DNA from 2 places in the Stenotrophomonas sp. 22385 genome. Region 1 is predicted to be linked to the other one. Evidence: riboswitches for the same ligand, from Rfam matches in the RefSeq annotation. Region 1 holds a riboswitch; the other holds the start of a gene.
The links. A riboswitch is a leader RNA that binds a small molecule or an ion and turns the genes downstream of it on or off. The one in region 1 is predicted to bind thiamine pyrophosphate.
Positions count from the first base shown of each region.

Region 2: it holds a riboswitch for thiamine pyrophosphate, as region 1 does, so the genes downstream of both, thiC (phosphomethylpyrimidine synthase ThiC) here and ACTJI4_RS13370 (TonB-dependent siderophore receptor) in region 1, are expected to answer to the same signal.

Region 1 covers NZ_JBQEOG010000007.1:39,262-43,712, reverse strand. Annotated here, with positions in the region: gene ACTJI4_RS13380 (response regulator) at 1-64, shown strand, start outside; gene ACTJI4_RS13375 (phosphotransferase enzyme family protein) at 110-1,246, shown strand; TPP riboswitch at 1,288-1,383, shown strand; gene ACTJI4_RS13370 (TonB-dependent siderophore receptor) at 1,450-3,621, shown strand; gene pnuC (nicotinamide riboside transporter PnuC) at 3,630-4,202, shown strand; gene ACTJI4_RS13360 (phosphocholine-specific phospholipase C) at 4,239-4,451, opposite strand, start outside.
Region 2 covers NZ_JBQEOG010000001.1:751,854-756,304, reverse strand. Annotated here, with positions in the region: gene ACTJI4_RS03220 (ion channel) at 1-501, opposite strand, end outside; gene thiC (phosphomethylpyrimidine synthase ThiC) at 616-2,385, opposite strand; TPP riboswitch at 2,499-2,600, opposite strand; gene ACTJI4_RS03210 (BCCT family transporter) at 2,669-4,240, shown strand; gene ggt (gamma-glutamyltransferase) at 4,389-4,451, opposite strand, start outside.

The DNA.
Region 1 (4,451 bases):
GCTCAAGCTCGGCCTGAAGAACGATGCGCAGCTGTTCGACTGGTTGCAGCAATGGCCGTTGTGACTTCGCGTGGCACGCCTCCGGGCTGCCACTGAACATTCAGTTTGCATGACGAATTCAGACCATCGCGTACAGGGCCTGGACAACGACGCCGTCGTTGCGGACTGGCCAGCGATCCTCAACCAGGAACTGGCGTGGCTGCGCGGCCAGTACAGCGCGCTCGACGAGGACAGCCACGTGTTGTGGCACAGCCCGCGCCCGTTTTCCGCCGCGGCGTTGTTGGCAGGCGGATCGCGACGCTGCTTTGTCAAACGCCACCATCGCAGCGTGCGCACGGCCGAGGGACTGGCCGAAGAGCATCGTTTCATCGCGCACCTGGCCGCTGCGGGACTGCCGGTGGTGCAGATGCTGCCCACGCGCGAAGGCGCAACCGCGATCGAACACGGCGACTGGACCTACGAACTGCACGCCGAAGGCGATGGCCACGACCTGTACCGCGACAGTCCTTCATGGACACCGTTGGGCGATGTGGCCCAGGCACGCACGGCGGGTGCGATGCTGGCCCGGCTGCACCTTGCGTCGGCGAGCTACCACGCGCCCCAGCGCAGCACCCACCTGCTGGTGGCGCGCGATGACCTGATCCGCGCCCACGATCCGCTGGCGCTGCTCGGCCAGCAGCTGACCGACCGACCGGCGCTGGCCAGCTACCTGGCGCGACAGCCCTGGGCACACGACCTGCAGCGCGCGGTGCTGCCCTGGCACGCGGCCGTGGTCGAGCAGCTGGCCGCCGAACCGGTGCTGTGGGGGCACAACGACTGGCATGTGTCCAACCTGCTCTGGCACGGCCACGGCCCCGCGGCGACGATCAGCACCGTCTTCGATTTCGGCCTGGCCTCGCCGACCAGCGCTCTGTTCGACCTGGCCACCGCAATCGAGCGCAATGCCATCGCGTGGCTGGATGCCCGCGGCGGGGGCCCGGTGCCGCATGCCGATATCGCGCTGGCGCTGCTGGCCGGCTACCGCCAGGTACGCCCGCTGGCGGCTGCCCAGGTGCACCTGCTGGCCGACCTGCTGCCGGTGGTACACCTGGACTTCGCCCTCTCGGAAGTGGAGTACTTCCAAGGGGTTACCGGCTCCCCGGCCAACGCCGACGTGGCATACCACACGTTCCTGCTGGGCCATGCCGACTGGTTCACCCGCCGCCCGGGCAGGGCCCTGCTGGATGCCCTGCACGCCGCTGCCTGAACCGCCGGGGTCGCAACGGGGGCCGATTGGTGTGAAAATGGCCACTGAAGCGGGGGTGCCTGGCGTTGCCAGGCTGAGAGAGTCCCTTGGAACCTGATCCGGTTTGCACCGGCGTAGGGAGCTTGAGCAGCGAGCGCACCCCCATTGCGGGCCGGTGCGCCTGCGCGCCGTCGCTTCGTCTCCTCTGGCTGATGACGAATCGAATGAACCGCTGCTACCGCCTCACGCTGTTGACCGCCGCCCTCTGCGCCGCCCTGCCGCTGTACGCCAGTGACGCCGACACCGCCGCGGGCAAGCGCTCCCCCACCGACCTGGCCGGCATCCGCGTACAGGCGCGCAAGCCCGCCACGCCGCTGGCACCGTCGAGCAGCTTCGGCAGCGCCGAATGGAAGAACACGCCGGCCTCGGTCAACGTACTCGACAGCGCCTTCCTGGACCGCCTGCAGGTGCGCACCCTGTCCGAGCTGGCCCGGCACGACGCCTCGCTGGGCGACAGCTACGCACCGGTGGGCTATTACCAGAACATCGCCATCCGCGGCTTCGCGCTGGACCCGGCCACCGGCTACCGCTTCAACGGGCTGTCCATCGCCGGCGAACAGCGGCTGGCGCTGGAGAACGTGCAGCAGGTGGAGATCCTCAAGGGTGAGGCCGGCCTGGCGGCTGGCGTGATGGCGCCGGGCGGGATCATCAACTACGTCGGCAAGCGGCCCGCCGAGGTGCGCAACGTTACCCTGGCCACCGATTCGGAAGGCTCGCGCTACGCGGCGGTGGATCTGGGCGGCTGGCTGACTCCGCGCTTCGGGCTGCGCTTCAACGCCGCCTGGGATGACACGTCGTCCTACATCGAGCATGCCGACGGCCGCCGCAATTTCTATTCGCTGGCCGCCGACTGGCTGATCGGCGAACACGGCAAGCTGGAGGTGGATGCCAACTACCAGACCAGCGCGCAGCGCTCGGCGTCCGGTTACCAGCTGCTGGGCGGCAGCGAACTGCCGCGCGGCGTGGACCGCAGCCGCATGCTGGGCCACCAGCCGTGGCAGCAGCCGGTGGGCATCGACAGCACCAACCTCACCGCGCTGCACACCTACGATTTCAGCCCTGCCTGGCAGTCACGCGTTTCGGTCGGCCACAGCCGTTCGGTGATCCAGGACAACGTGGCCTTCGCGTACGGCTGCTACTACGCTGCTGGCTGCGCCGATGGCAGCGTGCCGGGCAACTACTTCGCGCCCAACGGCGACTACGACATCTACGATTACCGCAGCCCCGACGACGTGCGCCGCAATGATGAGGCACGCGGCGAACTGCGCGGCCGCTTCAGCACCGGGGCGGTGGAACACGAGCTGTCGGTGGGCCTGAGCGCCTTCCACCGTACCGTGGACAAGCGCCAGAACGTCAACGAGTACGTGGGCACGGCCAACATCGGCGATGCGCAGGTGCCGGTGTTCGATCCCTCCCCGCTGCAGCCGGGCCCGTCGGCGCGGCGCCTGGACAGCTGGCAGCGCGCGGTGTTCGCGCTGGACCGCATGCACATCGGCGATGACTGGCAGTGGCTGGCCGGCGGCCGCTACGTGCGCCTGGATGAGCGCGCATACGACAAGCGCGGTACCCCGGAACGGCACAGCCGCCTGTCGCAGTTCCTTCCGCAGACCGCACTGGTGTGGCAGGCGACCGAACAGCTGAATGTCTACGCCAGTTACGTGGAAGGCCTGTCGCTGGGCCAGGAAGCGCCGTTCTGGACGTCCAACGGCAGCACCTTCCTGCCGGCCCTGCAGTCGCGCCAGCGCGAGCTGGGCGTCAAGTACGCTGCCACCGACGGCCTGATGCTGGGCGCGGCAGTGTTCCGCACCACCCAGCCCTTCCAGTACGCCAAGCCGGACGCCAGCGATGCCGGCTTCACCTTCGTGCAGGAAGGCACCCAGGCCCACACCGGACTGGAGCTGACCGCCAATGGCCAGGTCACCGAACGGCTGGGCCTGACGGCCAGCGCCAGCGTGCTGCAGGCACGTGCGCGCGATTCCGGCACCGCGTTCCATGACGGCCAGCAGCTGGTCAACGTGCCCAAGGTGCGCGCGGCCGTGCACGCGGACTACGCCCTGCCGTTCGCGCCCGGGCTGGCGGTAAGTGGTGGCTGGCGCTATGCCTCGTCCAATGCGGCGACGGTGGATGGCAGCGTCAAGGCGCCTTCGTATTCGGTGTTCGATGCCGGCCTGCGCTTCCAGCACGCGCTGCGCGCGCATCCGGTGACCTGGACGCTGTCGGTGGACAATGTGTTCGACCGCTTCTACTGGCGTGATACCGGCAGCAGCTACGGCGACTACTACCTGTTCGCCGGTGCGCCGCGCCAGGCGCGGCTGTCGGTCACCTTCGGCCTGTGAGCGCGCTCATGCTCGAGTGGAGCGCTGTCGCCGCCAGCCTGCTCGGCGTGTGGCTGATGGCCCAGCGCCGCGTGCTGGCGTGGCCGGTGGGGCTGCTGGCCGTCGCCCTGTACGCGGTGGTGTTCATCGAAGCGCGGCTGTATTCGGACACCCTGCTGCAGGTCGCCTTTGGTGGTTTCCTGCTGTATGGCTGGCTGAGCTGGCACCGGCACGCCGAACAGGATGGCGCGATCGTGATCGTGCCGCTGCCGCGCCGGCAGCTGCTGCGCGACCTGGCCGTGGGCATCGTGTCCGGCATCGCATTGGGCGCGGCCATGCACACCTGGACCGACGCGGCGCTGCCGTGGCTGGATGCCATGCTGGCCGCGCTCAGCCTGGTGGCGCAGTGGTGGCAGGCACGCCGCCACGTGGCCACCTGGTGGCTGTGGATCGTGGTGGACGTGGTCTATGTGGGCATGTACCTGGCCAAGTCACTGGACATCACCGCCGGGCTGTACCTGGTGTTCGTCGGCCTGGCGGTGATGGGCCTGCGCGCCTGGTCGGCGGCGGGCCATGCCGGGGCCGCACTGAAACCGCGCTAGGCGTGCGCGCCGGCACGAAAGCCGGCGCTTGCCATGTCAGTCGAGCAGGAAGCGCATCGCCGCGGTGCCCAGTGCCGGGTCGGTGCTGCCCGGCCGGCCATCTTCGATGCGCCCGGCCAGGCGCTGCATCACGCCGGACTGCTGGATCTCCAGGTCGTACCAGCCCGCCGTGGGAGCAGCGTTCCAGCGGATCTGCATGGCCTGCCCCGGCGCCAGCTGCAGCTCACGTTCGGGCATGCGGCCCGCGTA
Region 2 (4,451 bases), on a different contig from region 1:
CATCCACGTGCGCAGGTCGCTTTCGCTGGTGGCCACGAAACTGCCCGGGAAAAACTGTTGGCAGACCGCGAAGGCGAACGCGAACGCCCACGCGAGCAGCGTGAAGGTGGCGCCCGCGGCGAACAGCTCGTCGCGGGTCACCTTGTGGTCCTGCAGCATGTAGGCGATCAGGCTGCCGGCCGTATAGAAATAGAGCAGGCACTCCAGCAGCTGGGCGGTGGTGACCAGTGCCGGCCGCCCCAGCAGCGCCCCGGAGAGCGAGAACACCACCGAGGGGATGGCCAGCAGCAGCGCCACCCACATTCCCAGCGGGCTGCGCCGCACCACCCACAGTGCCAGGCCGAGCACCGCGATGCCAAAGGCGCCGAACAGCGCGCGACCGGCGCCGGACTCGTCCATGGCGGGGTACAGCAGCACCCCCAGCAGCTGCACCCCCAGCAACCAGGCCGAGGGGTGTCGGCGGGCGATGGCCAGCCATCGGGTGGTGCGCGCTATGGCCATCGTGGTGTTCCTGCCCCTGTGTCGGTTCCCGAAGCTTAGCGGCTGCCGCGCCGAGGCGGCATGACGGTCCGCCTTGGCCGCCCGTCCTGGCGGGTCACGACCAACGGTCGTGACCTACCCCGCTTGGCCCGCTGCGTAGTCGCGCACGTCCTGGGTGATCTTCATCGAACAGAAGTGCGGGCCACACATCGAGCAGAAATGGGCGTCCTTGTGGGCGTCCTTGGGCAGGGTTTCGTCATGGAACCCGCGCGCCTTGTCCGGATCCAGGCCCAGGTGGAACTGGTCTTCCCAGCGGAACTCGAAGCGCGCCTTGCTCAGCGCGTTGTCGCGCACCTGAGCACCCGGATGGCCCTTGGCCAGGTCGGCGGCGTGGGCCGCGATGCGGTAGGCCATGATGCCGTCGCGCACGTCCTGCCGGTTGGGCAGGCCCAGGTGCTCCTTGGGGGTGACGTAGCAGAGCATGGCGGTGCCGTACCAGCCGATCATCGCCGCGCCGATCGCACTGGTGATGTGGTCGTAGCCCGGCGCGATGTCGGTGGTGAGCGGCCCCAGCGTGTAGAACGGCGCCTCGCCGCATTCGCGCAGCTGCTTGTCCATGTTCTCCTTGATCAGCTGCATCGGCACATGGCCGGGGCCTTCGATCATGGTCTGCACATCGTGCTTCCAGGCAATCTTCGTCAGCTCGCCCAGCGCTTCCAGCTCGCCGAACTGCGCCGCATCGTTGGCATCGGCAATGCAGCCGGGGCGCAGGCCGTCGCCCAGCGAGAAGGTCACGTCGTAGGCCTTCATGATCTCGCAGATGTCCTCGAAGTGCGTGTAGAGGAAGTTCTCGCGCTGATGGGCCAGGCACCACTTGGCCATGATCGAGCCGCCGCGCGAGACGATGCCGGTGACCCGATTGGCGGTGAGCGGCACGTGGCGCAGCAGCACGCCGGCATGGACGGTGAAGTAGTCCACGCCCTGCTCGGCCTGCTCGATGAGGGTGTCGCGGAAGATCTCCCAGCTCAGGTCCTCGGCGCGGCCATCGACCTTCTCCAACGCCTGGTAGATCGGCACCGTACCGATCGCCACCGGCGAGTTGCGCAGGATCCATTCGCGGGTTTCATGGATGTGCTTGCCGGTGGACAGGTCCATGACCGTGTCACCGCCCCAGCGGATCGCCCACACCAGCTTTTCCACTTCCTCGGCGATGCCGGACGACACCGCGCTGTTGCCGATGTTGGCATTGATCTTGGTCAGGAAGTTGCGGCCGATGATCATGGGCTCGCTTTCGGGGTGGTTGATGTTGTTGGGCAGCACCGCCCGCCCGCGCGCGATTTCCTCGCGCACGAACGCCGGGGTGATCGAGGCGGGGATGGAGGCACCGAACGACTGCCCGGGGTGCTGCACCAGCAGCGCCTGGTCGCGGATCGCCTCGATGCGCTGGTTTTCGCGGATCGCCACGAACTCCATTTCCGGAGTGATGATGCCGCGCCGGGCGTAGTGCATCTGGGTGACGTTGGCGCCGGCCACGGCGCGGCGCGGTTGCAGCCGCGACGAAAAGCGCACCGCGTCCAGCCGCGCATCGGTTGCGCGCGACCGCCCGAACGCCGAGCTGGGCCGGCCCAGCAGCTCGGTGTCGCCGCGCTCGGCGACCCAGCCCGCGCGCAACGCCGGCAGGCCGGTGGACAGGTCGATGCGGGCATCAGGATCGGTATACGGGCCGGAGGTGTCGTACACGGTCAGCGGGGCGTTGCCGCCACTCAGCGCGATCTCGCGCATCGGCACCCGCAGGTCGCTGCGCGAGCCGGGCACGTAGATCTTGCGTGAGCCGGGAATGGGTCGGGTGACCGATTCAGACAGCTGCTGGGCCTGTTGCTGCAGGGCGGAAGGGTGTGCGTTCATCGGGCATCGTCCTGGGTTGTCGGTGCGAGGGTTCGCACGGCGAGGGACGAAGCGGCGGCGCACGGCAGGCGCACGGCGCGCGGTTTCCAGGCGGGGGCTGGGCGGCGCGGTGCATCGGCTGTTGCGAAGCTTCCCTACGCCGGTATCAACCGGATCAGGTTCGAAGGGACTGTCTCAACCGTGGCCACATGGCCGCGGTACCCCCGCTTCGGGGCGGATTAGACCACACCTGCGCCGGAGGTGTGAACAGCCATGTCATGCCGCCTTGGCTAGACTGGCGCGCATGGTATTTCGACTCTCCATCGCCCTGGTGGTGCTGCTGGTGCTGGCCGCTGGCGTGGCACCCGACCCGTTCAACGAGCTCGTGCGCGGCGGGCTGGTGCACATCATCCGCAGTGCCGGCTGGCTGTACCTGCTGGTGGTGTTCATCACCCTTTCGTTCCTGCTCTACCTCGCCTTCGGGCGGCTGGGTTCGCTGCGGATCGGCGGCGAAGACGCCGAACCGGATTTTTCCAACGCCAGCTGGATGTCGATGCTGTTCGCCGCCGGCATGGGGATCGGCCTGGTGTTCTGGGGCGCGGCAGAACCGGTTTCGCACTTCGTCACGCCACCCGAAGGCCTGCCACCACAGAGCATGGACGCGGCGCGCGCCTCGATGCGCTATGCATTCTTCCACTGGGGCCTGCATCCGTGGGCGATCTACGCGCTGATCGGGCTGGCGATGGCCTGGTTCCAGTTCAACCGCAACGGCCGTGGACTGATCAGCGACCTGCTGCAGCCGCTGATCGGCACGCACCATCGGGGCTGGATCGGCACCGTGGTGAACGTGGCGGCGGTGGTCGCCACCGCGATCGGCGTGGCCACCACGCTCGGCTTTGGCACCATCCAGATCGCCGCCGGGCTTGAGCGCGTGTTCGGACTCCACGCCGGCGCGCCGCTGCAGCTGACCATCATCGCGGTAGCCTTCGTGCTGTACATGGCCTCCACTGCCAGCGGCGTGCATCGCGGCATCAAGTGGCTGTCCAACTTCAACCTGGGGCTGGCGGCGGTGCTGCTGGCGCTGGTGCTGGTACTGGGTCCGACTGCCTTCATTTTCGATACCTTCACCACCACCATCGGCTCTTACCTCAACCAGCTGGTGACCATGAGCCTGCGCATGTCGCCGTTCTCGGGCAGTACCTGGGTGGCCGACTGGACCATCTTCTACTGGGCGTGGTGGATCGCATGGGCGCCGTTCGTCGGTTCCTTCATTGCCCGGGTCTCGCGCGGCCGCAGCATCCGCGAATTCGTGCTCGGCGTGGTGATCGCACCGAGCGTGCTGGGCTTCCTGTGGTTCTCGGTGTTCGGCGGCACGGCGCTGTGGTCGCAGATATTCGGCCATGTAGACCTGGTGCAGGCGCTGGGCAACGGCTACGAAACCGTGTTGTTCACCATGTTCGACAGCCTGCCGATGCCCACCGTGCTTTCGGTGATCGCACTGCTGCTATTGATGATCTTCTTCGTTACTTCGGCAGACTCCGCCGTGCTGGTACTGGCCAGCATGTCCACCGACGAAGCCGGCGATCCGCCGCTGTCGCGACGGATCACCTGGGGCGTGGCGATCGCGCTGATCGCCGCCGTGCTGTTGCTGGCCGGCGGCCTGGATGCGCTGCAGGGCATGATCACCATCGCCGCCCTGCCCTTTGCACTGCTGATGCTGGCGGTCATGTGGTCGCTGTACCGCGTGCTCGACATGGAGTACGCCCTGCAGCGCCGCCGCGCGTTGCGCGCGCGGCGGATGATGGATGCCTGGATCGAGCGCGAGATCGCCGCGCAGGAAGAGACGCGCGATGAGGCGTCGCGAGCGGATGGTTAACGCATGAAAATGATCGAAGCCGCCGTCGATCTTCCCGTGGCCACCAACACGCCGTCGAGGGTAAGCCCAGCTCAGGCCATGATTGAACCAGTGGCCGTTCGCCTGGATGCATGAAGCAGCCGGGCAGAGCCCGGCTCTACGAAACTCTTTAGTACCCCGCCGCTTGGCCATCCTTACGGCTTTCGGATGCCCCGTAATACACGCCGGTTTC